Regions from separate parts of the Rhodospirillum sp. A1_3_36 genome, predicted to be linked through region 3. Evidence: riboswitches for the same ligand, from Rfam matches in the RefSeq annotation. Region 3 holds a riboswitch; each other region holds the start of a gene.
What was found. Region 3 has a riboswitch for cobalamin ahead of ACLIRY_RS14015 (DUF4198 domain-containing protein). Riboswitches for the same ligand answer to the same signal wherever they lie in the genome.

Region 1 (10,319 bases), on a different contig from region 3:
ATCGGCGGGCCCCTCCGGTCATCATGTTGAGGCTCAGCACCAGCAGGAAGACCACCAGGATGGGTTGGGCCAGGGCCCAGGGCGCCTCGTCGTAATAGGGAAGCAATTCGGTCATCATCAAACCCAATTCGGCGGTGGGGGGACGCAGACCAATACTCACGAAACCCAGAGCAGCGATGGACAGGATTGCTGTCGCCGCGCCAAAGGCAGCGATGGTCGAAATCTGCGGAGACAGGACCGGCCACAGGTGACGGCGGAACACGTGGAGGGGACCGAACCCCAGCAAGCCCGCAGCCTCGACCTGAGGCGAGGCCACCAGCGTCCGGGTCATGGCCCGGGCGACACGGAAGTATTCCACCCAAAGAACCAAGGCGAACCCCACGTAGATGGACAGGTAACTGTCGGGCAGGATGGCGATCATCAGAACAACCAACAGCAACCCGGGCAGCGCCAGGAAGGTATCGGCGATGAACCCCAGGGCACCATCGAGCCAGCCTCCACGCCAGCCTGCGACCACGCCCAGCAGAACGCCAGGAACCACGGCCGTCGCGACACTGGCCGCTGCCAACCCCACGGACAGGCGAATGGCCGCAGCGAGGCGGGCCATCAGGTCCCGCCCCAGGTGATCCGTGCCCAGGGGATGGTCTCCCCCGGGTGGTGCGAGACTATGGGACAAATCCTGATGCGCGGGGTTGACCTCCGACATCAAGGGAAAGCCGAACCCGAAAGAGAGGAGCGCGATCAACAGCAACAACCCCAGATCCCGGGAGAGGGCCGCTTTGGTCTCCTCGGTCAAACGGAAGGGGGAGTGGGGGACAGTTTCGGTCATGCCTGCCTCCGTCGCGGATCGAGGGTCAGACAGGCAAGGTCGACCGCCATATTGAGAAGAACGAACAACAGACCCAGGCAAAGGGCCGTGCCCTGGATCATGGGAACATCCCGCGCAACAATGGCATGGACCATGGCGTGACCGATCCCCGGCCAGGCGAACAGGGTCTCGGTGATGATCACCCCTTCGATCAGATAGATCATCTGGATACCCAAATGGGTGACCACCGGAACCGCAGCGTTGCGCAATCCATGCAGCCGCCAGACCTCCCGCTCGCTCAGGCCCTTGACGCGCGCGAAGGCGAAAAAGGGGCTGCGCGCAACATCCCGGGCGGCGTTACGCGCGATCCGGCTGGACACCGCCGCCAGCCCCAAGCCCAGGGTCAGGGTTGGCAGAACCCAATGGCCCAGGGTGCCATGGCCAGCCGCCGGAAACAGGCCAAGTTCCACGGAAAGGAGAACGATCAGAACCAAGCCGATGGCGAACTGCGGAAGGGTCCGTAGCACGGTCGCCAACAGCAAACTGATGCGATCAACCCATCCTCCCGGACGCCGTCCTGCCAACAGGCCTAAGGGCGGTCCGATCACCAGGGAGACCAAAACGGCGCCAACGGCGAGGGAGGCCGTATGCCCGGCCTCGTGCAGAACCTCCTTCAGAACCGGAATTCCGGTGACCATAGATTGTCCCAAATCCAGGCGGATCAGATCCCACAGCCAGTCCAGGAAGGCGATGATCAGGGAGCGATCCAGTCCCAGCTCCTGGCGAACGGCCTCCGCCGCGTTGGCATCGACCATGTCATACCCATAGCGCATCGCGGCGATGCGGAACGCCATGTTTCCAGGCAAGGCATGGGTGAGAATGAAGGTCAGGCCTCCGACCACGAGGGCGACAAGGCAGGCCTGAACAACACGACGGAACAGGATCGCCTTCATTCGACCCATTCCACGTCGTCGAGGTGGTAGGACAGCTCGAAAGGATCGAGGACGACACCCTTCAGTCCGCTGTTAACGGCGGCGGTGAGCTGGTACCAGGTGATGGGGATCACCGGCAGGTCGTCCTGCAGGATGGAGGTGATGGTCGCCCGGTCCTTGGCGGGATCGACATCGCCCGTTTCCGTGGCCAGTCGGTCCATCGCCTCGGAGATCGCGGCATTGGACCAGTTCATGGCGCCCCAATCACCGCCACCGGGACCGAAATCCTGGAGCAGGGTCCCCAAGGGGTTGGGAACGAGGGAGAAGTTGCGGGCCATCAGACCCAAATCCAGCGTGCCGTCCTGGTGGCCGGACGGAATCTCGCTGGAGTTCCCGACATTCACCGTCAAGTCGATGCCCACCTCACGGAACTGAGCCTGGATCGCGGTGGCGAAAATGGGCAGTTCGGGCCGATCGGCGAAGGTGCGCAGAGAGATCTCGAAGGGCTGGCCATCGCGAACCAGAATGCCGTCTTCGCCCGGGGTCCAGCCGAGATCCGTCAACAGGGCCTTGGCTCCCTCGGGATCGTAAGCCAGGGGAGGCAAGGCATCCTGATGCCAGATCCCCAATGTCGGCGGCAGCAATTGGCCCGCTGCGGCGCCCGGATCACGCAGGACCGCCGTGGCGATTCCGGGCCGATTGATGGCCATGGACAAAGCTTGGCGAGCGCGTTTGTCGGACAGGAAGGGATGACCTGCGTTCACCTTCAGGGTCACGGTCCGGGGAATCGGAACCGCGCGCACCTCCATCCGGTCGGACCGCTTCAAACGCTCCATGCTCGCCGGATCCAGGACAAAGACCAGTTGGGCGTCTCCGCTTTCGGCCATCAGGGCACGGGTTTCGCCCCGCACCACGGACAGATAAGCGACGGTCTCGATCTTGGCCTTCTCGCCCCAATAGGCGTCATTGCGCGCCGCTTCCATCTTCTGGGGCGGAGCCACATTGGTGACCTTGAACGGGCCGGTGGCGATCACCCGATCCACGGTCCCATCGTCCTGGTAGGAGGCGGGCGCGAGAATGATCGTCGTGTAATTGGCCAGGGCAGCGGGCAGCAGGGAGAACGGTTCAGAGAGCGTGAACACCACGGAATCCCCATCCGCAGCGATGGCAGTGACGGGCGCCTTGCCCAGGATACCCGGCTTGGCCAGAGCCCAATTCAGGGCCGCAGCCACGGTGTCGACGGTCATGGGTGTGCCATCGTGAAAGGTGACCCCCTCGCGGACCTTGAACCGCCAAGTCAGATGGTCTGCGGACTGGCTCCATTCGGTGGCGAGCAGTGGCATGGGCCGCGCCTTCTCGTCCACGGTCAGCAGAGTTTCCGCGACCCCCATGCGCGAGAAAATGTAGCCCTTCTTGGCGGGATCAACACTGATCAGCTCGAAAGGCGCGGCGACGGTCAGGACCCGGTCCTCCGCCTGGGCGGCGCCGTTTGACAGCAAGAGCGCGCCGGTCAAGGCCACCGACGAAACAAGGCGTTTCAGCATGGTAAAGCAACCCTCCATTCCCATGGGGTTTGTTGAGACTCGTTCTTATAAGTGATGTTATAACGTCACACTAGCACTAAGAAGCCGCGTACTCTCCAGAATCCACTTCCGAAGGGAAACGGGTCCAAGACCCTGGCGGTCGAAATCATGGATGGGCACTTTGTCGGCGGTGCTGAGGACGGTCATCGGGTCTCCCCCTCCGGGATCCGGTGGGAGGGGAGACAGTCAGACCATCATGCACGGAGTTCGGGCGCACAATCACCCTACCGGAGCCGACGATCCACCGGAGCACCCCGCCCGAGGATGGTTGCGTGATGTCACGGCAGGTCTCCTGGCTCGCGGGTCGTGGCTTCCGTTCCGTCTTCCCAACGCCGGTTCGGCATCAGTGACATGAATGGGACGGCGGCTCTCCGCTTACAGTCGCGGGGGCGGCGCCGGTGTTTCACCGGCTTCCCTCTTAGCCCCAGATGAAGTGCCACCTGGGGAACCATAACGCCAAATAAGCTGACCGAGGGGAAGAACGCTGTCAAGCCTTCATGAGACCACTTGGGCTCATCTCTCCCCGACCGGTCGGTCGGCCCGGGGCCTCCGTCCCGCTGGTAACGGGACGGAGGCCTTCCAAGATCACGCCAAGATCATGAAACCGCTGTCGCCAGGCGTCGCCGAGACCGGAGGCTGATCAGAAGCTCGATCACCGCGAAGACGGCCATGGAGAGTCCGACGAGTGGAAACAGGATCGCCGAAGCGCAGCAAAGAGCCACGACCACCAAGGGAACCCGAAAGCCGCGCCCATACCGGGGAGCGCCCAAGGCCCCCTTTGGACGCCGCTTCCACCAGGCCATGATCCCGAAGATCGACAGGGCGATCATCGACAGGCAGGCGATGAGAAGAACACCCTGGTTCAGGGGCCCAAAAGCCTGTCCCATGTGAATGCTGATCCCCCATTCGGCGGCCCGCCCGAGTGTCCCCAGATCATTCAAGCCCAGATCGTAGAGAACCTTGCCGGTGTACTGGTCCAGGTGGATCACCCGTTCCTGGGTGATGTCGTCGGGATAAACCGATGCGGTGAAGACCCCCTCCGGCCCCTTGGGCATGGACAGGGAATACCCGGGATGGATACCCCGAGCCTCCACCGTGGCGACCACCTGATCCAGCCCCGCAGGCACGCCCCCACTGGCCCCGGACAGGGGCATGGGCTGTCGCTCCAGGATCCAAGGGGCCCGATCCACCGCATCCGCCATGGGAACCGTCGACTTGGGGTAGTTCGACCAGTACCCATCGGGCATACCGATTCCAATCGCGTAGGACAGGTCGTAAAACCATTTGCCCCAAACACCGGACCAGGGCAGTCCCGTCATGGCCAAAAACAGGATGAACCCTGCGGTGTACAGTCCGGTAACGGCGTGCAAGTCTCGCCAGAAGGGACGGCCAGAGGTCTTTCGGGGAAGCAGAACGCCCCCTTTCCGCCCCCTGGGCCACCACAGATACAATCCCGTGGCCGTCAGCAGGACAGCCCATCCGGCGACCGCCTCAACCAGCCGATTGCCCAACCAGCCCACGTATTCCAGGCTGTGCAGTTTGCGGATGATCCACATCGCTTCGGACCCCGCCGCCCCGCCATCCCAATCACTGCCCAACACCTGACCGCTATAGGGATTGACGAAGACGCTGTCCTTGAGGCCGTCCTTTCCGAGGATCTTAACCTGGGCCGACCGGTCGGGCGCCGCCGGTGGCATGTAAGCCTTGACCTCTCCCGGATGGGCCTCGAGGGCGCGCGCCGCCAGGACCGAGGGCGCCAAGGGGGCGCTTGTCTCCGGCGTGACCAAACGCAGGTCATGGAGGACCAGATCGTTGATCTCGTCCTTGTAAAGATAGAGCGCACCCGTCGCGGCCATCAGAATCATGACGGGCAGCACAATCAGGCCCGCGTAAAAATGCCACCGCCAGATGGCGCGGTACAGCGCCGACGGTGTCCGGGCGTCAGAAGCAATTTCGTTCATTTCATTTTCCAAGCAAGAGCATTGGCACCAACCTCCTCGAGGTCAGTGCACAAAAAAGGGCGGTTTTAGGAAAACCCAGGCCCGAACGGCGGTGCTCTTGCTTGGAAGGATCGAGGAGCGGTCCGCTGACCCTTTGTCTCTCCCCAAGGCCTGGGGAAAGCGGAGTCCCACTCCGTCCACCAGAAAGCCAGGGGAACGCCAGCGGAGACCACGAGACCATGAAAATGGGCGAACCAGGGGCAGGGAGTGCTTTCGGGAGAGCGCTTTTCCCTTGCCCTCTCCGGATCAGCGTTATCCAGGCTGGCCAACGGAACATATAGGATTTCCGTGCCGACACAGATCCCGACATACCCATCCCGTGCCGGAGTCCCCGCCATGGGGCCAACCAGTCTCAAGGCGAGGGAGAGGATCAAGAGGAAGCTAAAAGCCGCCCTCTTTCCACTCACCGAATGGGTGGTCCGAACATCCATGTAATGGAGCTATCACATTCCCTTCAATTCTTTGAGGGGAATCTCTGTAGTGGACAGAGACCACGGACAAATTCGATATTAATTAGATTTTACTAAAGTTGGTACATCCAGGGCCAAGTAAAGCCTTTTCGCGCCTCCTTGCGTCGAGATGGACACGTTGCCCACGAACAAGGCTGGAGACCCACGGTATATCACGACCACCCCCTCCCCTTTCCTCGCTCTCGGCACGTGTTGACGCGCCCAATCGTATGATGTTTATTCTAAAACTTCATACCGACACTACGAGGCACCGGAATCTACACCGACAAGCGAGGGGATATTTATGCGGATGCTCAACGAAAAAGGGCGGGTGATCACAATCCTTTCAGCGCTTGGCCTGACAACCTTGGCCGTATCGGCGCCTCTTTCGTCGGCCTTCACCGCGCCCAAGACGGAATTGATCCTGGCCGTCCATGGCGAGCCGTCGAATGGCTTCGATCCCACCTTGGGGTGGGGTGAATATGGCTATCCCCTGTTTCAATCGACCCTGCTTAAGCGTGATGCCGACTTGCGTATGATTGGCGACCTGGCGACGGATTGGCGTGTCTCCGACGACCGCAAGACCTGGACCGTGACGATCCGCTCCGACGCCAAGTTCTCAGACGGCCAACCACTGACGGCTCAGGACGTCGCCTTCACCTACGAATCCGCTAAGAAGGCCGGATCGGTGCTGGACCTCACCGAACTGGTGGCGGTCAAGGCCGTGGATGACCTGACCGTCACCTTCGAACTGACGTCGCCTCGCATCACCTTCCTGAACACCCTGGCCGTTCTCGGCATCATACCCGCGCATGCCTACGGAGATGACTATGGTCGGGCGCCCATCGGCTCCGGCCCCTTCCGACTGGTCTCCTGGACGGAAGGGGAGCAGGCGATCACCGAACCCAATCCCTACTATTACGGAACGAAACCCGCCTTCGAGAAAGTCACCTTCCTGTTCACCGGCGACGACACCAGCTATGCAGCAGCGCGGACCGGACAGCTCGACGTCGCCGCAGTGTCCAATGCCCTCGCCGGGGGAGAGGTCCCCGAGGGGATGGTCCGCCTGTCAGCGAAAACCGTCGACAACCGTGGTCTCACCTTCCCCATGGTGCCCGATACGGGAAAGACCACGGCCACCGGAGCCAGGATCGGCAACACCGTCACCTCCGACCCGGCGATCCGAAAGGCCATCGACATCGCCATTGACCGCCAAGCCCTGGCGGAGGCGGTTCTGAACGGTTTTGGACGGCCAGCCTACGGCCCGGCCGACGATCTGCCCTGGGACAATCCGGACCACCGCCTGCCCGACGCCAATCCGGAAGAGGCCAAACGGATCCTGAAGGACGGGGGATGGACGCCCGGCACCGATGGCATTCTCGAAAAGAACGGGATCAAGGCCCGGATCGCGATCTATTACTCCGCCTCGGATACGACCCGTCAGGCCCTGGCCCTGGCGAGCGCCGACATGATCCGCCCGCTGGGCATCGCCGTCGATGTTCTCGGCAAGAGCTGGGACGAGATCAAGCCCAAGATGCACTCCAACATCGTCGTCTTTGGCGCGGGCAGTCACGATCCCTTCGAAACCTACAACCTCTACGTCGGCACCGACGCGGAAGGGGGGTGGTGGTTCAACACGGGCCTGTACGACAACCCAACCGTCAAGGCCCATTTCGCCGAAGGTCTCGCCTCCCCCACCCTGGACGATCTCCTCCCCGAATGGAAAAAGGCCGCCTGGGACGGCGAAACGGGGTATGGCATGAAGGGAGACGCCGCCTGGACATGGCTCGTGAATATCGACCACGTCTATTTCGTCTCGAAATGCCTCGACATCGGACCTCGTCAGATCGAACCGCATGGGCACGGCTTTCCCATCACCTACAATCTGGAAGATTGGCGGTGGACCTGCGAGTAGCGTCAACGGAGTTGGATCGCGGCGGAAACGAGACCTGAAATGACGGGATTGAGAGGCTATTGGAGCCGGTTCATCGCCTTGCGGCTCATCCGCCTCACCATCCTTCTGCCCGTGGTGACGGTCGTCGCGTTCACGCTGCTGTCGTTATCCCCCATCGACCCGGTGCGCGCCTATGTTGGCGACCGCATGCACCGGGTTGGACCCGAGCAACAGGCCTTGATCGCGGAGAAATGGGGTCTGGACCAACCGCCAATGGACCGCTTTGGAACATGGGTGGTGAACCTGGCGGAGGGAGATTTCGGCCAGTCGATGATCTTCTCCCGACCCGTGGCGGACGTTCTGGCCGACCGCGTCGCCGCCTCCCTGGCCCTCATGGCCCTGGCCTGGGTGGTGGCAGGCGCGCTCGGATATGGTCTCGGACTGCTGGCCGGCGCATTCGAAGGGTCCGTGCTGGATCGGGTGATCCGCGCCTATGCGTTCATCCTCGTTTCGACACCGATCTTCTGGGCGGCGATCCTGCTTCTCGTGGTGTTTTCGGTGCAACTCGGCTGGGCGCCCTTCTGCTGCGCAGGACCGCCGGGCGTCCCGGAGGCGGCGGTGACCGTCACCGAGCGCCTGCGCCACCTGATCCTCCCCGCGGTAACCCTCTCACTCCTTGGCGTCGGCCAGATCACCCTCCATACCCGTGACAAGGTGCGCGAGGTCATGGCCAGCGACTACGCGACCCTGGCTTTCGCCCAGGGACTCGGGCGGCTGGCGGTGGCGCTCCGTCATGCCTCGCGCAATGCGGCCCTGCCTGCGGTGACCATCCAGTTCGCCCACTTCGGCGAACTGTTTGGCGGCTCGGTCCTCGCCGAGAGCGTTTTCGCTTATCCCGGCCTGGGGCAGGCCACGGTTCTGGCAGGCACGCGGGGTGACGCGCCCCTGCTGCTGGGGGTCGCCCTGTTCGCCGCAGTCTTCGTATTCGTCGGCAATACGATCGCGGACATCCTCTATCGCGTCCTCGATCCCCGCCAGAGGATGTCTTCCGGAGACTTGGCATCATGACGACCTCCTCCAGCGGTGTGACCCTCACCGCCTCCGGCGGCACCCAGGGGCGAACAATGGCGAGCACCGCGATCGCCCTGGCGGTCCTCGCCGGGATCGCCATTGCCGCCGCGACGCTGCCCGACGACGGTCTGCGCAGTCATCTGTCGGAGCGGTCTCTCCCGCCCGATCTGGCGCATCCCTTTGGAACGGATCCCCTTGGCCGCGACATGCTGACACGCACGATCAAGGGGTTGGCCGTCAGCCTCCAGGTCGGTTTGATGTCGGCGGGGCTCGCGACCCTGTTGGCCGCGACACTGGGAATCGCCGCCGCGCTCGACCGGCGGCTGGACGCGGTGATTGGCGGGCTCATCGACATGACCCTCGCCCTGCCCCATCTGGTTCTCCTCGTCCTTGTGTCCTTCGCCATCGGGGGCGGAACCAAGGGCGTGATCATCGCCATCGTCTTTTCCCATTGGCCCGGCCTGGCCCGCCTGGTTCGCGCCGAGGTCCGTGGTGTTCTCGCCGCCGACTACGTGGCCGTCGCCCGGCGACTTGGCCTGTCCCGCCTCTCCGTAGCGGTGCGGCATGTGACCCCGCACATCCTGCCCCAGGCCCTGGTCGGCGGTATTCTTCTGTTTCCCCATGCCATTCTGCATGAAGCGGCGATGACCTTCCTTGGCTTCGGCCTGGAGCCCCATAAGCCCGCGGTCGGCATTTTGCTCGCGGAATCCCTGCGCTATTTGTCGGCGGGACTGTGGTGGCTCGGTGTTCTGCCCGGATTGGCGCTGCTGACGATGGTGCTAACCTTCGAGCGCGTGGCTGCGGGAGTGCGACTGACCCTCGACCCCCGGCGCATGCAGGAGTAACCGCGCGATGCTGAACGTGGAGAACCTGTCCGTTTCTTTTTCACGCTACCAAGGCCTGCTGCGCCGACGGGACCTGACCGTCTTGGATGGTGTCGACGTCACCGTCCAACCGGGCCAACTCGTCGCCATGATCGGTCAAAGCGGCGGTGGGAAAAGCCTGCTCGCCCATGCGGTTCTAGGGATTCTGCCACGAAACGCCCGCCAGGAGGGGCGGTTGACCTTCGAGGGACAAGTCCTCGATACCCGCTTGCAGAAGAGGCTCCGCGGACGCCGCATGGTGCTGGTTCCCCAATCGGTGACATGGCTTGATCCCACGGCGTCGGCGGGCCGCCAAGTGGGATGGGGCGCCCGCGCTGCGGGCCGGGATCCAAGCCGCGATGCCGTGGCCCATGAATTCGCGCGCTATGGCCTGGAGCGCGAGGCGATGGCCCTTTTCCCCCACCAGCTTTCCGGAGGGATGGCGCGACGCGTGTTGACGGCCATCGCCACCATGGCCCAAGCCGACCTGTTGATCGCCGACGAGCCGACAAGCGGCCTCGATCCCACGGTTCGGTCCGTGGCCTTGACGCTCCTGCGACGCCTCGCCGACGAGGGCCGGGCCGTGCTCGTCATCAGCCACGACCTTTCCGCCGTCCTGCCCGTCGCCGATACCGTCACCGTGCTTCACAATGGCCGCACCGTCGAAATCGCTCCAGGCGCGATGATCCGCGAGACGGGCCCCAGGCACCCCTACAGCA
Region 2 (10,319 bases), on a different contig from region 3:
GCGAGGGCGGCGGACCAAGCGGAGAGCGGGCGGGCGTCGATGGTCACGGCCAGTTTCTGCGCTGACGAGGAATGGTTGCCCCTGCGTCCGGGAAGCCTGGACATGGTGCTGTCGAACCTCTCCCTCCATTGGGTCAATGATCTGCCGGGCGCCTTGACCCAGGTGCGTCGGGCGCTCAAACCCGATGGCCTGTTCCTGGGCTGCATGTTTGGCGCCCATACCCTGTATGAACTGCGGGACTGCCTGGCGGAGACGGAAATCGAGCTGGAGGGTGGCCTGTCCCCGCGGACGAGCCCGTTTGCGGATGTGCGGGATGCGGGCAACCTGCTGACCCGGGCGGGCTTTGCTTTGCCGACGGTGGATTCCGAACCGGTTACCGTGATGTATTCCAGTCCCCTGAAACTGTTGACCGACCTGCGGGGCATGGGAGAGACCAACGCCGTTCTCGAACGCCGTAAGGGCTTCACCCGGCGGGAAACCCTGATGCGGGCTTTGGCCCTTTACCAGGAACGGTTCGGAGATTCCGAGGGGCGGGTTCCGGCGACCTTCAACCTCGTTACCATGACCGCTTGGGCGCCGGACGCCAGCCAGCCCAAACCGGCGGCCCGGGGCTCTGGCCAAGTGAACCTGACACAGGTGTTCGAGGGCGATGGCGCCCCCAAGACATGAGATCAAAGTGTCGACCCTAAACCGGAATCGATTTAGGGCCGACAATTCGATTTCGATTCAACAAGGTGAGCATCGAGTGGACCGGAAAACCGGGGCCCAGTTCTCCGGTCCATTCGATGCTCTTTAACAGGCTCAAGGACGGATTCATGCTCTTCCCCACCCCATTGATCGGCGGAACACTGGTCAAGCGGTACAAGCGATTCCTCACCGACGTGGTGCTCGACGACGGGACGGAGACCACGGCCCATTGCGCCAATTCCGGATCCATGCTGTCGGTCAATACGCCCGGTTCCCGAGTCTGGCTGTCCAAAAGCGACAACCCCAAGCGGAAGCTCGCCTACACCTGGGAGATCATCCAGATCGGCGAGGCCATGGTGGGTGTGAACACGGGCACGCCCAATGCCGTGGTGGCCGAAGCCATCGCCGAGGGCAAGGTGCCCGAGCTGGTTGGCTATCCCAGCGTTCGGCGGGAAGTGAAATACGGCAAGAATTCCCGCATCGACGTGTTGTTGGAGGACCCCGAGGGGGGGAAACCGCTCTGCTATGTCGAAGTGAAAAACGTCACCATGAAGCGCGACCCGGAATGGACCGCGCCGGTGGAGTTCCCCGATGGGGTCACCAGCCGGGGGGCCAAGCATTTGGTGGAATTGGCCGATATGGTGGCCGAGGGACACCGGGCGGTGATGGTCTATCTGGTTCAGCGCACCGATGGCGGGTCCGTCACCATGGCCCGGGATATCGATCCCGCTTACGCCGACGGCCTGAACGAGGCCCTTGAAAAGGGTGTCGAGGTGATCTGTCTGGGATGTGCCGTGGACCCGGCAAAGGGAGTTTGGGTGGATCGACCCCTGTCTTTGGCCCTTTAGGGCGGTCAAAAGGGACAAGGAAACGCGGTCGGGGGCTTGTTTCGCGACCGTCTCCTCCCTACAACCATTAGGGTGGAAATGTTCATTTCCCCCTCGTCAACCGGATGGCTTCCCCCCATATTTGGGAAACGCCCGCCGTCTGTTCTTCATTCGCGTAGCAAGTGGACTCCCATTCCATGACTCAAGCCGCCCAGCGTGCCCACCAGATCACCCTTCACGGAGAGGAGGGGTTCGAGGGTATGCGCCGCGCAGGCCGATTGGCCGCTGAAACCCTGGATATGATCGCACCCCATGTGCTTCCGGGGGTGACCACGGATGAACTGGATCGGCTTTGTGCCGAATTCGTTGCCGACCATGGGGCTGTTTCGGCGCCCTTGAATTACCGGGGCTTCCCGAAGTCCATCTGCACTTCGGTCAACCATGTGGTCTGCCATGGCATTCCCAGCCCGGACAAGATTTTGCGGGATGGTGATATCGTGAATATCGATGTGACGCCGATCCTGGATGGTTGGCATGGGGACAGCAGCCGCATGTATTACGCGGGCGAGCCCAAGGTGAAGGCCCGCCGTCTGGTGGAAGCGACCTATGAATGTTTGATGCGCGGCATCAAGGTCGTGCGCCCCGGCGCCACCCTTGGCGACATTGGCCATGTCATTCAGACCTACGCGGAAGGGTTGAAATATTCTGTGGTGAGAGACTTTTGTGGCCATGGCATCGGCACAGTGTTTCACACACCGCCCAATGTCATGCATTATGGTCGTCCGGGCCAGGGATTGCCCCTGCGGGAAGGGATGATCTTCACCATCGAACCGATGATCAATGCTGGACGGCATGACACCAAGATTTTGGCGGACAACTGGACGGCTGTGACCAAGGACAAGTCTCTGTCCGCCCAGTTCGAGCATACCATTGGTGTGACCAAGGATGGCTGCGAGATCTTCACCTTGTCGCCCAGGGGGTGGCATTGTCCTCCCTACGAGGGTGTGTGACCGGCTAAAGACCCATGGACGACGAAAAGGCGCCCGAATCCCAGAAGCTGGATTCCCAGAAACCCGAGCCCCGGAAAAAAGACGGGGCGGGTGCCAAGGCCCACTATTCCGGTCATCGGGCGCGGTTACGGGAACGTTTTCTGGCCAATCCCGACGCTCTTCCCGACTATGAATTGCTGGAACTCCTGCTGTTCCAGGCCCATCCCCGGGGCGATGTGAAACCCCTGGCCAAGGCCCTGTTGGCCGAGTTCAAAACCTACGCCGGGGTGATCACGGCGACGCCAGAGGCGTTGACCCGGGTAGAAGGCGTGGGGGAGGCCGCCGTGGCCGCCCTGAAAACGGCGGAGGTCTCAGCCACCCGCCTTCTCAAAAGCAAAGTGATGAACCAGCCGATCCTCGGGTCTTGGGAGCGGCTGCTGGACTATTGCCACGCCGCCATGGATCACCGGCCAACGGAGCAATTCCGCCTGCTGTTCCTGGACAACCGCAACCGCCTGATTGCCGACGAGTTGCAGCAGAAGGGCACGGTGAACCACACGCCAGTGTACCCTCGGGAGGTGGCGCGTCGGGCTTTGGAGTTGCATGCCTGTGCGGTGATCATGGTGCATAACCACCCCTCTGGCGACCCGACGCCTTCGGCGGCGGACCAGGATATGACGCTGAGCGTGCGCGATGCCTTGCGGGCCGTTGGCGTGGGGCTGCACGACCATGTGATCGTGTCCAAGGGCGGGCATCTGTCGTTTCGGTCACAGGGGTTGTTTTAAAGGAGATATGGGGGCGCTGCCCCCTTATCCCCGCTGGGAGGCGGCGGCCTCCCAGACCCTCCAATCCGTAGGACGCTACTTTCCCAGCCCGCGCCCGATGGCATTGGCCATGCCGATCGTCGAGCGGATTGCCATCGTTGTTCATGTCCAGCATGTCACCGAGACTGCCCAACAGGCTTCCGCCTCCGGATGAACTTCCGCCGCCGAACAGCTCACCGACCAGACCGCCCAAGCCACCGCTTTGTTGTCCACTGTCGCCGAGGAATTAGCCAAGGAACTGGGCTATACCGGTGCCTTGGGTGGCTGCGCGGAAATGAATATCTGGCTGCACAAGGCGGTCATGGCCGAATTGGCCAAGAATGGAGGGCAATCAGTCCCCCACTGGGGCCGAAAGGCCCCAGACCTCGGGCTCTTAATTTGTAAAAGAAAAATGGGGGTTTGGGGGCATTTGCCCCCAAATGGGTTTGGGCAATCGCCCAAAAAAGACCAGACACGGTCATGTACCGTGGACATGCAAATCATGCAAGCGGCGCGGGGGGCATCCGGTGCTATTCGGGCGGCGATAGGTATAGTGACAGGCTGTCCACGCAGGGTTCCGGGCTGGTCATCACGGGCACGGCTGTCTGTTCCGCCAGGATGGGGCGTAGGTGCATCATGGAGGCCTGGGCGAGAATGACCAGGTCGCAGGTGGTGGCCAACGTCAGGGCGGCATCGGTGACGATGGCGTCATGGGTGGCCCGGTCGCCGCTGAGAATGGCCTGGAAGGCGTCACCCTTCAGGCAATGTTCGATCTCTATTTCGCGACCCTGGGCCCGGGCATGGTCGCGCAACAGGGTGGTGCTTGGGCCAACGGTGCTTGAGGCCGTGCAGACCACGCCGATTCGTTTGCCCAATCCCACAGCCTGTTCGGCCATGGCGTCATCAATCTTGATGATGGGAATGGACACCATCTGGCGCGCCACGTTCACCGCTGGAGAGGTGGAGGAGCAGGTGAAGACGATCAGGTCCGCTCCGGTACTCTCCGCTTGGGTGACATGGGTGCAGACGCGCCGAACGATGTCCGGCGATTCCCCTTTTGTCAGCAGGTCCTGGATCAGGCTCTCGTCTACGATGTAGAAGGCTGAAAGCCCTGGGTAACGGGTGGCCAACAGGCCCTTGAACATATCCACCAGGAAGGATCCTGTGTGCAGGAAGGCCAATCTTTTGCCCATAACCTCTCTCTCTTTGATGATAGCGACCGAGCGCCTACGACCGGTTCGGGGCGCGATGGGGCAGCCCGGTCTGAGCGTACAACGGGGGACTCCGTCCTGACACGATAATGGTGGGGGGGATCCGTCCGGCGGGGATATGGCCAAGGAAATCGGTGTTGGGGGAAGGGGGCGGCGCGATGACGCTGGGGCAGACAAATAATCTCCTTGTCAAAGGGGCGTTTTTCGACCAAATACCCCTCCCCGCGCAGGCTCCATCTGGGCACGCGGGGAGGTAGGTGCTCTTCGGCCTTGACAGAGTCGGGTCCTTCGATCAGCTTATCTGGTGTTATGGTTCCCCAGAGAACACAGGATCTGGGGCTAAGAGGGAAGCCGGTGGAACACCGGCGCCGCCCCCGCGACTGTAAGCGGAGAGCCGCCGTCCCCTTCATGTCACTGGCACCCATCGGGGTGCTGGGAAGACGGGATGGAAGCGATGACCCGCAAGCCAGGAGACCTGCCGTGACGCCATTCAACTATCCTCGGGCGGGGTGCTCCGGTGGATCGTCGGCTCCGGTCAGGCTGTGTTCGGCCTGAAACCTGCGCGTGATGGTCTATCCCATTCCCCTGCCGCTTCCGGAGGGGAAGACCCGATGACTGCCACCACCATGACCCCGGCACCCATCCACGATTTTGACGGACAGGGGAATCTGGTTCCGATCACGACCCGGGACCGGGATTCGACGTCCCTATCCTTTCGGCGACGCCCGAGTCCCGCCGAGTTGTGCCTGGACCGCTCGCGGGATGACAAGCTGACCCCCTTCGGCAAGGCCACGCTCGCTGACCGCTATCTGTTGGCGGGGGAGGGGGTCCAGGACATGTTCGCCCGGGTCGCCTGTGCCTTCGCCGACGACCTGGCCCATGCCCAGCGCCTCTATGACGCCATGTCCAATCTGTGGTTCATGCCCTCCACCCCCATCCTGAGCAATGGCGGCACCACCCGGGGCCTGCCCATCTCCTGCTTCCTCAATGCCGTGCCCGACAGCCTGGAAGGCATCATGTCCACCTGGAACGAGAACGTGGCCCTGGCGTCGAATGGGGGGGGAATCGGCACCTATTGGGGGGAGGTGCGCTCTATTGGCGAAACGGTGAAGGGCAATGGCGCCACTTCGGGCATCATTCCTTTCGTTCGGGTCATGGACAGCCTGACGCTTGCCATCTCCCAGGGGTCACTCCGCCGGGGGTCGGCTGCGGTCTATCTGGATGTGCACCATCCGGAAATCGAGGAGTTTCTGGAGATCCGCAAACCGTCGGGGGACTTCAATCGCAAAAGCCTGAACCTCCACCACGCCATTGCCATCACCGACGCCTTCATGGAGGCCGTCCGGGAGGACAAACCCTTTGGTCTGCGCAGTCCTAAGACCGGCGCGGTCCTGCGCGAGGTGAGTGCCCGCCAGCTCTGGCAGAGGATCCTGGATGTGCGATTGCAGACCGGCGAGCCCTATTTGTTGTTCACCGACAGGGTCAACAACGCCTTGCCCAAGCACCAAAGGGATTTGGGGTTGCGGGTCCATTCCTCCAATCTTTGCGCGGAAATCACCCTGCCGACCGGGCGCGACCACCTGGGCAAGGAGCGCACGGCGGTTTGCTGTCTGTCCTCCTTGAATATCGAGACCTGGGACGAGTGGTCCGGGAATGATCAGGTGATCGAGGATGTGCTGCGCTTCCTCGACAATGTGCTGTCCGAGTTCATCGAGACGGCGCCCGATTCCATGGACAAGGCGGCCTATGCGGCTTTGCGCGAACGCTCCGTCGGTTTGGGGGTGATGGGCTTCCATTCCTTCCTCCAGGCCCGGGGCATTCCCTTCGAGGGGGCGATGGCCAAGGTCTGGAACAAGCGGATCTTCACCCAGATTCGCCGGGCGGCCGATGCCGCTTCCGTTCTGTTGGCCGACGAGCGCGGATCCTGTCCCGATGCGGCGGAACGGGGCATCCGTGCCCGCTTCTCCCACAAGCTGGCCATCGCCCCGACGGCGAGCATTTCCATCATTTGCGGTGGGACCAGCGCCTGTATCGAGCCCATCCCAGCCAATATCTACACCCACAAGACGCTCTCTGGCTCGTTTACGGTACGCAATCCCCATCTTCAGGCCCTGCTGGAGGAGAAGGGGGCCGATACCCCGGAGGTCTGGACCTCGATCCTGGAACACGAAGGCTCTGTCCAGCATTTGGAGGTGTTGAGCGACGACGAGAAGGCCGTCTACCGCACGGCCTTCGAGGTTGACCAGCGCTGGATTATCGAACTGGCCGCCGACCGGGCACCCCTGATCTGCCAGAGCCAATCCATCAACCTCTACCTGCCCGGCGATATCCACAAATGGGACCTGCATATGCTCCATTGGAGCGCCTGGGAGAAGGGATTGAAGAGCCTCTATTACTGCCGCTCCAAGTCGGTGCGCCGGGCTGCTTTCGCTGGATCGGGAGAGGGCGAGATGGCTATCCATGCGCCCAGTGAGCGGACCGATTACGACGAATGCCTGGCCTGTCAGTGAAGGAAGCGGAAGAAATGCCTTATGCGACCATGAACCCCCTGGATCTGATCAACACCGGCAAGGTGGGGCTGCTGGATGGCTCCGGGGCCTATAACGTCGACCGCTATCCCTGGGCCTACGAATATTGGAAGAAGCAACAGCAGGTCCATTGGATGGGCGAGGAAATCCCGCTGGGGGAGGACCTGAAGGACTGGGCTTCGGCCCGGGTCAGTGACCAGGAACGGAACCTTCTGACCCAGATTTTCCGCTTCTTCACCCAGTCGGATGTGGAGGTCAGCGACAATTACCTGAAGCGCTATATGCCGATTTTCCAACCCCTGGAAATCCAGATGATGATGGCGGCCTTCACCAATATCGAAACCATCCACATCGACGCCTATGCCCTGTTGCTCAAGACCCTGGGCATGCCGCAAACGGAGTTTGAGGCTTTCCACGATTATGCGGCCATGCGCGACAAGGCGGATTACATGCATAGCTTCGGGGTGGAGACGGTGGCCGACGTCTCGCGCACCTTGGCCATGTTCGGGGCTTTCACCGAGGGCATGGCCCTGTTCGCCAGCTTCGCCATGCTGCTGAATTTTCCCCGCCACAACAAGATGAAGGGCATGGGCCAGATCGTCACCTGGTCGGTGCGCGACGAAAGCCTCCATTGCGAGGGAATCATCCGCCTGTTTCACGCCTGGAACCAGGAAACCGGTGCCCTGACCAAGGCCGTCAAGGACGATATCCTGGACGTGGCGAAAACCATGGTCGGTTTAGAGGAGCGCTTCGTCGATCTGGCCTTTGAACTGGGCGCCGTGGAGGGGATGACGGCAGAGGATATTCGCTCCTATGTGCACTACATCTGCGATTGGCGGCTGACCCAATTGCGTTTGCCGGTGCTCTACGGCCACTTCCGCCAGACGGAAGGGGGGTACGAGCAGATCAAGCCCCATCCGCTGCCCTGGCTGGTGGAAATCCTCAACGGTGTCGAACATGCCAATTTCTTCGAGCAGCGGGCGACAGAGTATTCCAAGGGTGCCACCCAAGGATCCTGGGAAGGCGCTGATGGTGTCTGGGCTGCCTTCGACGCCCATCTAAAGCGGGCCATCCCGCTTTAGATGGGCGTGATGACTTGGGCACCGGCTTTGTTCTTAAGAACGCGATTTTTTGGGCGATTGCCCAAGCCCATTTGGGGGCTAATGCCCCCAAACCCCCATTTTCTTTAGCTCGGGGTCTGGGGCCTTTCGGCCCCAGACTCGCCAAAGAGGGGGGGGACGGGGCAAAGCCCTGTGTTGAGTCCCCTAACCTGACCGCCATTTGATATCGAGCGCGACGACGATCACCCGGTCCGTTTCGGTCAGGGTGTAGAGCCCCTCTCGCGGCGGGTTGATAAGGATCTCCGGGGGGGCGTTCTCCCGATACAGGGCCAGGCCGAGGGCGATTTCTGATCGGGCTCGGGCGCGGTCCATCAGGTCGGAGAAATCCACCGTCTCGCCCGGATGGACATAGGCCTTGGCTGGCTTCAGGTAGATTTCCTGGCCCTTGGCCGAGAGGAATTCGGTGACGATGACGCGCAGAATATTGTTTTCGGCGATGCGGATCAGCAGAAGGCTGACCACGTCCGGCGAGACAATCAGCTCTGGCCGCAGGGTGCCGCCCACCCGCCGTTCCATCAACCGGGCGTTCGAGGCGTCAACCATCTCCGCCACAACATGCAGGTCCGGATGGGTTTGACCCGCCGCAGCGAGGCTGTCGAGCAGGATCAGCCCCATGATCACCCGGGCGTCCGGGTCTTCGATTCCCCCGCTTTGGTCTGAGAGCAAAACCACCGTGTCGGCGTCGGCTACCAGATCCACCAAATGGCGCCGCCGCAGCCAGGGCCGGTTGAGGAAGGTCAGCTCCAGGTTCTGCGGTGCCTTGGGCAGGTCCGTTGCGATCAGCTCGGCCATGCTCTCCGGCGGCAGATTGCCGATCACGGTCACGGAGCCGCCGGTTTCGCCCCCATCCTGCATATGCTCGTCAAAGTTCGACAGGATGGCCGGGATGTTCTTGTTCCATCCGAGAATGACGATCGTCCGCGCCGTCCTTGGGCCCTCTTCCGGAACATCGGGCAGGGTGAGCGTCGGCGTGGGACGCAGGGGGCCGATGGGCGCCGCTTTCGGTGGGCCGAGGAGGATGACCCGCTCCTGGGGTTCGATCAGCCGATCATCGGGTGGGTTGATGTCGGGGATCAGGACCTCCCGGTCGTCCAACTCAAGGACGTCGCAGACGCCAAGCGGGATGGAGTCCGCATAGGACCGCATCGCCTCGGCCATGGGGCGGTTGGCGAGTGTCGGTTCGGCAACCAGCCGCAGGGTCACCTCCCGCGAGCCGAAGACATTGGAGAACACCTGGGAAAGGCCCGGTTGACGGGCGCATTGAACCATCAACTTGCTGATCACATCGCCGGTGGTCAGCACGGGCACCTGATAGTTTCCGGCGACCTTTGCCACTTCCAGGTCGTCCACGTCGACCACCTCGGCGGCCATGGGCGGGCGGCGGTTGTCGGGCCAGTCCACCGCCGACAGGGCCGCGAGGGTTTTGATTACCTCGATGTCATTGGCCACCGGGTCGGTCTCGGACCGGTCCACGGCCATGACCACCACCCGGCTGGCGTGGGCCACGTTGACCCGCTCGAGGTCGCTGGGCAGGCTGGGGCGACCCCGGCGAATGACCACCCGGCGGAGGTCTTTCTTGGGGATGGTTTCAGCCAGGGCGGTGCGGATGTCCTGGGGGTCGCCGTCAGCCAGGACCACCACCTTGCGCAGACCGGCCTCCAACACCCGGCGGATCACTGCCCGGGCCCGGCGCCCATGACCGAGGACGAGGACATGCTCCTCCTCCATCACTGGTCCGGTGCCTTGCTCCAGCACCCGCAGATGCTGCCCCACATGGGTGGAGACCAGGGCAATCAAAGTGCCGAACAGGGCCATACCCACCAGGGTCAGGCAGAGGCTCAACAGAAGCAATTGCCAAGCTGCGGCGTAGTCATTCTCCGTTGCGCCGGGGTCGAGTACCCGCCGCGCCGCCCACCACAGGCCGTCCAGGATGCCACCATCCAACCCCCGGGGCAGCCCCTCCGCATCGGCGTTGTCGGGGTCGGACAGAAACAGGCTGAACAGCACCCCGCCGATGGTCGCGGCGGATCCCGCCGTTACGGCCAGCAGCGCCAATTGGGCGGGCAACCCCATGCTGAAGATCACGTCCAATCGGTAGCGCAACACTTTCAGGAGGCGGGTGAGCGAAGGGGACTGGGCCAAGGAGGGGCCTC
Region 3 (10,319 bases):
GCCAATTTGATTTCGAAGGCACTGAAGCCCAGCGCGGGTCGGACGGGGACGGAAATTTCATGTACCCCAGCGGCGTCACAGATACGTGAGGATATGGGTTTCCCCTTTTCTTCACGGGATTGGAAGCCTATCCAAGACGGAAAGTCCTGCAATGGAGGAGACGAGCTCATGCTGTTGTCCATAGGCCGCTTGGCCGTCGTCGCTCTGGTGGTGGGGGTCTTTCTGGGTTGCACGCAGCCGGGCAGGGCGGCGGAGCAATCGGATACCGGGAAATGGGATGGGATTCTCGCTCGAGCACGGGGGCAGACGGTACACTTCAACGCCTGGGGTGGGGATGAGAAGGTCAACGCTTATCTTGATTGGGTGGGAGAGCGGGTAGCCAAGGACTACGATGTGACCTTGCGTCATGTGAAAGTAGGCGATATTGCCGAAGTGGTTTCTCGGATTCTTGCGGAAAAGGCTGCCGGGCGGGACAGCGGCGGTGGGACTGACCTGATGTGGGTCAATGGGGAAAATTTCCTCGCCCTGAAGGAAAACGGTTTGCTGTATGGACCATTCCTTGAGGATCTACCCAACGCGGCCCTGCTGGATCTGAAGGGGATGCCTACACTGACCACGGATTTCACGGTTCCGACGGATGGACTGGAAAGTCCTTGGGGTATGGCCCAATTCGTCTTCATGGTCGATACCGCCAGGGTGACAGGGGAACCGCCCCGGACCATTGCCGCCCTGGGACGTTGGATCAAGGCCCACCCAGGGCGCTTCACCTATCCGGCGCCGCCGGATTTTACGGGGTCCACGTTCTTGAAGCAGGCCCTGCATGATTTGATACCCGATCCTTCGGTTCTCCAATCTCCGGCTACGGATGCAACTTTTGCGAAGGTCACCGCACCCCTTTGGGCTTGGCTTGATGAGGTCTCTCCCTCCCTTTGGCGGGGTGGCAAAGCCTATCCGGTCAGCGCACCGGCCCTGCGTCAAATGCTTGACGATGGGGTCGTGGATTTCGCCATGACCTTCCGGACGGGAGAGGCCTCCTCGGCGATCGCCCAGGGCCTGTTACCCAAAACGGTGCGGACTTTCGTTCTGGAAGGCGGAACGATCGGCAATACCCATTTTGTGGCGATTCCCTTTAATGCTGAGGCTAAAGAGGGTGCCATGGTGGTGGCTAATTTCCTGCTGTCTCCCGAAGCCCAACTGCGCAAGCAGGATCCCACCTATTGGGGCGACGACACCGTGCTGTCCATGGATCGTCTGGACTCTGAGGATCGGTATCGTTTCGATTCGCTCTCATTGGGGGAGGCGACCCTATCCCAAAGCGCCCGTGGCGTGCCCTTGCCTGAGCCCCATCCCAGTTGGATGTCGCGTCTTGAAGCCGAATGGGCGCGGCGTTTCGGGAGTTAGAGGGAAACGGGATCACCCTGACAGCTCAGGTCTGTGACGTCTGCTCAGATCGCGTCAATCGCATAGGTCCGTTGTCTCCACCCTGGAGTCCCCTGTGCGCGGGAATGACGGCAAAAGAGTTTTTCCGCACCCTGTTATACCAAGGTGCGGTGAGTTTGACTCACCACACCTTGGAAGCGGCCAAGTGGCCGCCGCGCCTTATGGCGCGTAAAAGCCTGCGTGGCGTTTGAACGCAAGAAAAGCGGCGTGGGTTTCAACCCGCGCCGCGGAAGCGGCCAAGTGGCCGCCGCGCCTTATGGCGCGTAAAAGCCTGCGTGGCGTTTGAACGCAAGAAAGGCGGCGTGGGTTTCAACCCGCGCCGCTTGGTGTTAGGTTGGAAACCCCAACTTGGCCAGCAGCCTCTCTCGGTGCGTCTTTTGATCCTTCTGATCCAATTTGGCCCGATCCACCACATGCTGCTCATGGGCTAAAATGCGCAGAGCCTCTCTGCTGTCGGGCGGGATGCCAAGCTCCTGGGCCACGTTGTCGATGACCAGGGCTTCGCCTCGGCAGATGGAATTGTCGGCTTCGGCCACCAGATACAGCTCGAAAATCAGCAAATTGCGGATTTGTACCGTGTGGAAGGGGGTCAGGTCGACGTGGCTCCACAGGGATTTCGCATCCACGGTCACCGTTGAACCCAGTTCTTGGGCAATCTCCATCAGCTTGGCCTCCTCGTCCGGAGGGACAAGCCAGTCGGCCAAAATGACCCGGTTCGCCAAGTTGAGGAAGCCGCGCTTTTGGGTTTCTGTCATCCGATCGAGAAACATGGTGCTCCTGAAAGGTGAAGGGATAGAAAGAATAGGGCCTTGGGCGAGGTGATTGAGATTATCATCGGTGTCGCTCTGCTTTTCGTCCAGCCCCTTGTCGCGATCCAGTTATCTGGTTTTTTGAATCCTTCGAATCGGAAGAATGTTTATGCGGTTTGAAGCGAAAGGCTCTGACCGCGAATGTATATAAATTGGATTGCGTCCAAAGGGTCCGGTCGCGGAAAATGGGATAGGGAGGCGAAACGATATGGTTGCATTGCCTGTGAGGGAGCCTATCCTAACCCATCGATCCAAACCAAGGATGAAAGTGGCGTTTGGATCGTTTGCTCATAAATAAAAATTTGGGCCAAGGGGGCGGGGCATCCATTGGATACTTTGAACCGATAGGTTCCAGAAAACAAAAGCGAGCATTGACTGGGGAACAGGCGAACGAAAGCCGGTAGTGATGGATCCGGTCCAAACGTTGCGCTTTGGACAAGGGGATGCAATGGTGAGCGATCGGAAGAAAAGGGGGCTGCAGCGCATTCCCTTGTCGGTGAACCTGTTTACAATTCTTGTTGCGGCCACCACTGTGGTCGCCGTCGCCTTGGCCGTCTACGCCTATCGGGAATCGACGGAGGCTGCGGAAAAAACCGCAAGCCAATTGCTGAGCGAGGTGTCCGACAAGACGGCGGGTCGTGTCGCGGCTGTCTTGTCCCCGGCGGTTCTTGTCGCCGAACTGGGGGTGGCTGTTCCCACGGTTACTCAGCGGCCCCAGGATGTGGGGCTTCTTCCCATCCGCAGGTTTATGATGTCTGCCCTGGAGCGGGCGCCCGAGCTCTATTCCACCTATGTGGGGTTCGCGGATGGTCGGTTCTATCAAGTGATCAATTTGAAAGAACCGACCGGACGGGTTCGCGCTGTCCACGACGCCCCAGCGGAGGCCCGGTTCATTGAGCGCTCCATCACCGGTCTGGGCCGCAACCGCAGACAGAACTGGGCCTTCCTGAATGCTGAGGGGCAACAGATCTCGGTGCGCGTGGACGGGTCCGTGTCCTACGATCCCCGAAAACGTCCCTGGTATGGGGAAGCTCTGCACCGGAAAGGGGTGATCGTCACCGATCTTTATGTCTTTTCCAGTCTGCGGGAGCCGGGGATTACCATGGCCAATGCCTTGGATCCGGGGCCCGATGGTGCCCCAATAGGGGTTTTCGGCGTCGATATCACTCTGGGGGGATTGTCTCGGTTCCTCGGGCGACAGTCCGTCTCTCCGAACGCTCGAATCGCTGTCTTCACGCCCGAGGGGGCCGTGGTTGCGACACCGGATATGGAGCGCCTTCTGGAAGTCAGCCAATCGGGGGATCGGGAGATGGCGCCTCTGCTGGCCGACGAGACAGGGGATCCCGTGACGGGGGAACTGTTCCGGGCGGTGACGACCATGGGGGGAACGGTCTCCCAATTCACGCCACCCGGTGGCACGCTCTATTTGGCCCGGGCGGCGCTGGTCTCGGTGAGTGAAGGGCGAAACCTCTATATCGGCGTCGCTGCACCGATGAGTGATTTTACCGCTCATCTGGATGTCATGCGGCGCAACAGCCTTTTGTTCGCCCTGTTCGTGTTAGCCCTGGGCATCCCCCTGTCTTACATGATCTCCCGTCGGGTTTCCCGGGCATTGTCCCTGTTGGCGGAAGACGCGGACCGCATCCGGGGGCTAGACCTGGATGGAATGCCCGATGTGCGGACATTCGTTCGCGAGGTCCACTCCCTGGCCGAAGCGATGGAGGCCATGAAGGGCTCCCTGCGCACCTTTGGCCTTTATGTGCCCAAGACGCTGGTCCGGCAAATCATCGCCGGACGGGGCGCTTTCACCTTGGGCGGGGAGAGGCGGGAATTGACGGTTCTGTTCTCCGACGTCCAGAACTATACGGCACTCGCTGACACCATGGTGCCGGAGGATCTGATGCGTCTCACCTCGGCCTATTTTGAACAGGTCACGGCTGCGGTGGTGGACCATGGCGGGGTGGTCGACAAGTTCATTGGTGACGGGTCCATGGCCTTTTGGAACGCGCCCCAGGATCAGCCCGATCACCCCCTGTCTGCCTGTCTGGCCGCTTTGGACATGCGGGAGCGGATCGACCGCTTTAATCTGACGCTGGCGGCCAGGGGGGAGAGGACCATGCTGACCCGGATCGGCCTTCACTTGGGCGAAGCCGTGGTCGGCAACCTGGGCAGTTCGGACCGGGTCAATTATTCGGCCGTGGGTGCCACAGTCAATTCCGCGGCCCGCATGGAACGAGTGAACAAGTTTTACGGCACTTTTCTGCTCATCAGTGGCGCTGTAGCGGAGCGGGTTTCGTCCCACCTGGTGGTCCGTCTGGTCGATCGCATCAACCCCCAAGGCCTCTTTACACCGCTGCCCCTGTACACGTTGGAGGGGCGACGTCCCGGTCTTGGCCTTATGGGACGGGTGCTGTCCGAGGCGGATATCGCCTGGGTCGAGCGGTGGAATGCCCTGATTGCGAGCCTGGGAGATGGTCGTCCGGCCCCTGTCGTCCTGGAGGACTTCGTTGCTCTGGAACTGGAGCGGCCAGGAGACCCTCTCTCTGCCTTTTACCGGACCAGATTGGCGGCTTTGGGGGAGGGAGTGGTTCCTTCCCACAAGGCTGTGCCGGATTGGGGTTTGCGGCGGCGAACCGACCTGTCTTGAAAGGCCTTCGAAAGGGCTTGGAAGTCGGATCGGACCCGGGCAAGATGCCTCATCGTCCAGGGGGGGCCTCGGGCGGAGATCTGATTGAGGAAGGAAATGGGCGTGGTCGAAAGAGACGGACCCCTGGTCGGGGTGCTCGCCGTCGTTTGGCGGGATGGAGAAGTCCTTTTAGCCCGCCGTGCGAACCCGCCCCAGGCGGGGACCTGGGGCTTTCCCGGAGGAGGCGTGAAGCGGGGAGAGGGGCTGGCCGAAGCTGCGGAGCGGGAGTTGTTGGAAGAGACCGGTGTTCGTGCCCGGGCCGTCCATCTCCTGCCTCCCCTGGAGCAGCGGTCCGAAGGCGAGAGCGGCACCCCGAGCTCCCATTGGATCCTCATTCCGGTCGCTTGCGCTTACGAGTCCGGCGAGCCCCGGGCTGCGGATGATGCTCTGGAAGCGGGGTGGTTCAACCCGGACGCTTTGCCTGAGCCCACCTGTCTGGGGCTGGATCGGGTGGTGGAGGACACCATCCCCTCCATCGGCGGCTTGGCCTTTTAGGGGCGGCCGTGACTGCACCACGACCTGCTGCCCTGTCTTGACTTCATCGGTGGGACGTGGCTTTCTTGGGGCATCGATGGTTTCCAAGCGCAAAGCGTAGGGAATTAAAAGGGAACACGGTGAGGCGTACCCATCAGGGACCCATTCCGTGGCTGCCCCCGCAACTGTGAGCGGTGAGACCGCGCCAGAATGCCACTGGGATATCCCGGGAAGGCGGCGCGAGGACCATGACCCGTGAGCCAGGAGACCTGCCGTCGATGGAGTTTGAAGGGGATTGCTCCATATGGGGGATCATCCTTTGGGCTTCTTCCGACCGGACGCCGGGGTGAGCGTCTGGCGTCACGGAACCCGGCGGCTTCTATTCGATCCCCCTCCCGTTCCAACACGCCAAATCCCCGTCCGTCCTTTCAACAGGTTCGCCCGAGGCCTTGCCCGGCGATCTCTTTGGGAGAGACGACTTGAAGAAGACTTTTACGCTGGTGGCAGTCCTCGCCGCCGGGCTGCTCGCATCGCGGGCCGACGCCCATTTCCAACTGATCCATACGCCGGAGGTCAATCCGTCCAAACCCGGAGACTTACCCCTGGGACTGATCTTCTGGCATCCCTTCGAAAACGGTCATGCCATGGACATGGGGCCGCTTTTGGACCTGTACGCCGTGCACCGGGGCAAGAAAATCGACTTGAAGGACAGTCTGGAACCCATGACCTTCCAGGGAGCCTCCAACACGGCCCAGGCCTTTCGGGCAAGCCTGCCGGTGCGCCGGGCCGGTGACTATGTGCTGGTCGCGGTGCCGTCTCCCTATCTGGAGCCCAGCGAAGACATCTACATCCAGCAAATCACAAAGGCCTATGTGAACTTGAGTGAACTGCCGACGGATTGGATGGAGACGCAGGGGCTGAAAACCGAAATCCGCCCCTTGAACAAACCCACCAACATCCTGGCCGGATCGACCTTCACGGGCCAGGTGTTGAGCGAGGGCAAGCCCGTACCCGGTGCGGAAATCGAAGTGGAATTCATGGCCGCCGAACCCCAAGCGGGGGAAGACAAGGCGGGCATCCCCGTTGCGGCTCCACCGCCGGGGGGATCGGTGGTGGCCCTGACCGATGACCAGGGGTATTTCACCTTTGGTATCCCTACGGCGGGGTTCTGGGGTTTTGCTGCTCTCGGAACGGGACCGGATAAGGAATACGAGGGCAAGGAGCTGTCCCAGGACGCTGTCCTGTGGATCCGGGCCCATGATATCACCAACACCACAGCGGAATAGGGAGAGAGGTCATGCATATTGTTGATGGGGCCCTGAGCAATCCAGTGGTGATCGGGGGCGCCGTGCTCACTGCCGGGGGAATAATCCGGGGTCTGAAGGACTTGACCATGGAGAAGGTCCCTACCGCTGGTGTGCTGGCCGCGACGTTCTTTGTGGCCTCGCTGGTCAATGTTCCCATTGGACCATCCAGTGTGCACTTAATCATGAATGGCCTCGCTGGTCTGGTCCTGGGGTGGGTGGCCTTTCCCGCCCTGTTCGTTGGCTTGCTGCTCCAGGCCGTATTTTTTGGCTTTGGGGGTCTGATGGTCTTGGGGGTGAACACCCTGAACATTGCGTTGCCTGCGGTGATCGTCGGCCTTCTGTTCCGGCGGTGGGCCCTGTCGCCCAATCCCAAGGTGGCCATGGTGGCGGGGGCGGCAGCCGGGGCCGGGGCGATTCTGCTCACCGCGCTCATGGTCGCCCTGGTCCTTCTGGCTTCGGGGCAGGAGTTCCTGACGGCGGCTCGGTTGGTGGTGCTCGCCCATATTCCGGTGATGATCATCGAAGGTTTGATTTGTGGGGCTGCGGTGCTGCTGATCGGGCGGGTGAAACCAGACCTGTTTCAGACCCTTGTTGGCGGCGTGCCAACCCTGGGAAAGGCCTGAAATCATGCGTCTGTTTAGCGTTTTGGTGGGGATCTGTCTGATGTCCCTCCTCACCGTGGCCCCCGCCCGGGCCCATAAGGTCATCGCGTCGGCCTATGCCTCCGGCCAGAATTTGGAAGGCGAGGTGGGCTTTTCCAACGGCGACATGGCCAAGGATACTCTGGTGGAGGTCTTCGACCCCGCAGGCCGCAAGCTGGGGGAAACCCGGACGGACGGCGATGGCTTCTTCACCTTTACCCCGACGGAGGCAGTTGACCACCACTTCGTCGCCGACCTGGGGGCGGGGCATGTGGCCCGGTTCACCGTCGTGGCTGCCGATCTGCCCAAGGGGCTGACCGGTGGGGGGGGCGGTGCCATGTCCGCACCCGCCACGGCATCCGGCGAACCATCGGACATTCCGGTGGCGTCCGGTGGCGGGGTCGTCCCCGCCGAGATCGCGGCCCTGGTCTCCGAAGCTGTCAAGCAGGAGGTGCGCCCCCTGCGTCGGGAGATCACGGCCTACAAGGAGAAGCATGATATCCAGTCCATCCTGGGAGGGCTGGGCTATATTCTGGGCCTTGTTGGCGTGGTGTTCTACCTGATGGCCCGGCGTCGCTTGTCGACGGCTCCATGAGTGACCTTTTTGGTCAAGGTGGGGGCCGCCAGGGAGGGGGGAGAGGGAGCCTTGGCTCCCTCGATCCCCGCATTCGCGTCCTGGCGGCCCCCGCCTTCGCCTTGGTGATCCTATCGCTTTCCTCCCTGTCCGCCCTGTCAGCGGGGGTGGGGATGGCCCTGCTGCTCCTCTTTCAATCGGGGTTGCCCCCTCTGCGGACCCTCAAGCGCATGGTGATGATGGACAGTTTTATCATCTTCATGCTTGTTCTTCTGCCCTTTACCCTACCCGGGGAGCCGGTGTTTTCGCTCTTCGGTCTATCCGCCTCCCGGGAGGGGTTGATGCGCACCGCAGAGATCGGCTTGAAGGCCAATGCCGTTGTTCTGGCCCTGATGGCCCTGGTGGGGGGGATGGACCCCACCACCCTGGGTCATGCTTTGGCCCGCCTGAAAGTCCCGGCCACCCTGGTCCACCTGTTGCTGTTCACGGTCCGCTACATCGACGTCATTCAGGACGAATATGCCCGCATGCGCGCGGCCATGAAATGCCGGGGGTTTCGGCCGAGCAATTCCCGCCATACCTATCGGACCTTCGGCTATCTGATTGGCATGCTGTTGGTCCGGTCCCTGGAGCGGTCCGAGCGGATCCTGGAGGCCATGAAATGCCGAGGGTTTACGGGGCGCTTCGTCCTGTTGGATCGTTTCGCCTTTCGGCTTCGGGACGCCCTGTTCGCCCTGGGTTTCGGGGTGCTTTTGTTCGTCCTCATTCTTTGGGAGCTGCACCTTGTCCCCCTCTGAGCCCCTGCCCGAGGCCTTGCTTCAAACGGTCGCCCTTCAAGTTGCCTACCCGGGCCGTCCAGCGGTTTTGAGGGGGGTGACCTTCGCCCTCTATCCGGGGGAGCGGTTGGCCCTGGCCGGACCCAACGGCGCAGGCAAGTCCACCCTGATGCGCTGTTTGGTGGGGCTGATCCGTCCCCTGGAGGGGACCATCCGCGCCTTCGGTCAGGACCGGCGGGAGGAGGCCGATTTTCACGAGGTGCGCCGCCGGGCGGGTTATGTCTTCCAGGATCCCGACGACCAACTCTTTTGCCCCACCGTGGCTGAGGACGTGGCCTTCGGTCCCCTGAACCTGGGCAAGTCCCGGGAGGAAGCCCTGGAGGTCGTCGAGCGAACCCTGGCTCTGTTGCGGCTGGAGTCTTTCCGTGACCGGGTCACGCACCACCTGTCGGGGGGGGAGAAGCGGCTGGTGTCCCTGGCAACGGTGTTGGCCATGGAGCCCGACGTCTTGTTGCTCGATGAGCCCACCACGGCACTGGACGAGGCCACCACGGAGCGGTTGCGGGAGATCCTGTTGGAGCTGCCCCAGGCGATGATTCTGGTGTCGCACGACCCTCTGTTTCGCGCGGCCGTCGCTACCCGGACACTCCACCTGCGCGAGGGTCTGCTGGTCGAGGGCGCGTAAACCTCATGTCCTTCCGGTCCTCTTCTCCTTTCGCCAATGCCACCTACCGGCGGCTCTTTACCGCCCAGGTGATCGCCCTGATGGGCACGGGGCTGACCACCATTGCGCTGGCCCTTCTCGCCCACGATTTGGCCGGAGAGCGGGCCGGGGTGGTGCTGGGTACGGCTTTGGCACTGAAAATGGTGGCCTATGTGACCCTGGCCCCGGTGGTGGGCGCCTTTGCCCACCGTCTGCCCCGGAAAGGGCTGTTGGTGGCGTTGGACCTGGGGCGGGCGGCGATGGTGCTTTGCCTGCCTTTCGTCGATGCGATCTGGCAGATCTATCTGCTGGTCTTCCTGGTCAACGCCTGTTCGGCGGGCTTCACGCCCACCTTCCAGGCCACCATCCCTGACATCCTGACCGAGGAAGAGACCTATACCAAGGCGCTCACCTGGTCCCGACTGGCCCAGGACCTGGAAGCGCTTGCCAGTCCCCTTCTTGCCGGATTGGCCCTGCTGGTTCTGGCATCGTCCGACCTGTTTGTTCTGAATGGCTTGGCCTTCCTCGGCTCTGCTGCCTTGGTGGCCAGTCTGACTTTGCCCCGGGCCAGGGCGCCCGAACGGACCGGAGGCTGGCGGGCCAACCTGAGCTTTGGCCTGGGGATCTTCCGCCGCACCCCCCGCCTGCGCGGGCTCATGGCGCTGAACGTGACGGTGGCCAGCGCCAGCGCCATGGTCATTGTGAACACCGTCGTCATCGTCCAGGACCGCTTGGGCCTGGGAGAGGGGCAAACGGCCCTGGCCTATGGCTGCGCTGGGATTGGCTCCATGGTTCTGGCCTTGGCCCTGCCGCGCCTGCTGGAGCGCGTTCCGGAGAGGCGGATCATGCTGTCTGGTGGTTTGCTTTTGGTCGCGGGGTTGGGGGGGGCGCCCTTTGCCCTGGGCTCCA

Region 1: it holds a riboswitch for cobalamin, as region 3 does, so the genes downstream of both, ACLIRY_RS25395 (ABC transporter substrate-binding protein) here and ACLIRY_RS14015 (DUF4198 domain-containing protein) in region 3, are expected to answer to the same signal.
Region 2: it holds a riboswitch for cobalamin, as region 3 does, so the genes downstream of both, ACLIRY_RS09130 (ribonucleoside-diphosphate reductase subunit alpha) here and ACLIRY_RS14015 (DUF4198 domain-containing protein) in region 3, are expected to answer to the same signal.

Annotation. Positions count from the first base shown of each region.
Region 1 covers NZ_JBLAVB010000035.1:1,261-11,579, forward strand. Annotated here, with positions in the region: gene ACLIRY_RS25385 (ABC transporter permease) at 1-829, opposite strand, end outside; partial or broken gene ACLIRY_RS25380 (ABC transporter ATP-binding protein) at 1-2, opposite strand, end outside; gene ACLIRY_RS25390 (ABC transporter permease) at 826-1,761, opposite strand; gene ACLIRY_RS25395 (ABC transporter substrate-binding protein) at 1,758-3,284, opposite strand; cobalamin riboswitch at 3,588-3,791, opposite strand; gene ACLIRY_RS25400 (PepSY-associated TM helix domain-containing protein) at 3,920-5,284, opposite strand; gene ACLIRY_RS25405 (ABC transporter substrate-binding protein) at 6,083-7,687, shown strand; gene ACLIRY_RS25410 (ABC transporter permease) at 7,727-8,734, shown strand; gene ACLIRY_RS25415 (ABC transporter permease) at 8,731-9,582, shown strand; gene ACLIRY_RS25420 (ATP-binding cassette domain-containing protein) at 9,590-10,319, shown strand, end outside.
Region 2 covers NZ_JBLAVB010000003.1:329,924-340,242, forward strand. Annotated here, with positions in the region: gene ACLIRY_RS09095 (methyltransferase domain-containing protein) at 1-669, shown strand, start outside; gene sfsA (DNA/RNA nuclease SfsA) at 816-1,535, shown strand; gene map (type I methionyl aminopeptidase) at 1,712-2,524, shown strand; gene radC (RadC family protein) at 2,539-3,288, shown strand; gene ACLIRY_RS09115 (hypothetical protein) at 3,296-3,481, shown strand; partial or broken gene ACLIRY_RS09120 (DUF3597 family protein) at 3,533-3,646, shown strand; gene ACLIRY_RS09125 (aspartate/glutamate racemase family protein) at 3,837-4,499, opposite strand; cobalamin riboswitch at 4,811-5,015, shown strand; gene ACLIRY_RS09130 (ribonucleoside-diphosphate reductase subunit alpha) at 5,144-7,027, shown strand; gene ACLIRY_RS09135 (ribonucleotide-diphosphate reductase subunit beta) at 7,042-8,127, shown strand; gene ACLIRY_RS09140 (CASTOR/POLLUX-related putative ion channel) at 8,311-10,308, opposite strand.
Region 3 covers NZ_JBLAVB010000005.1:296,997-307,315, reverse strand. Annotated here, with positions in the region: gene ACLIRY_RS14035 (ABC transporter substrate-binding protein) at 169-1,401, shown strand; gene ACLIRY_RS14030 (hypothetical protein) at 1,770-2,195, opposite strand; gene ACLIRY_RS14025 (adenylate/guanylate cyclase domain-containing protein) at 2,698-4,896, shown strand; gene ACLIRY_RS14020 (NUDIX hydrolase) at 4,999-5,430, shown strand; cobalamin riboswitch at 5,491-5,701, shown strand; gene ACLIRY_RS14015 (DUF4198 domain-containing protein) at 5,889-6,695, shown strand; gene cbiM (cobalt transporter CbiM) at 6,707-7,339, shown strand; gene ACLIRY_RS14005 (cobalt ABC transporter permease) at 7,380-7,952, shown strand; gene cbiQ (cobalt ECF transporter T component CbiQ) at 7,949-8,728, shown strand; gene ACLIRY_RS13995 (energy-coupling factor ABC transporter ATP-binding protein) at 8,715-9,392, shown strand; gene ACLIRY_RS13990 (MFS transporter) at 9,398-10,319, shown strand, end outside.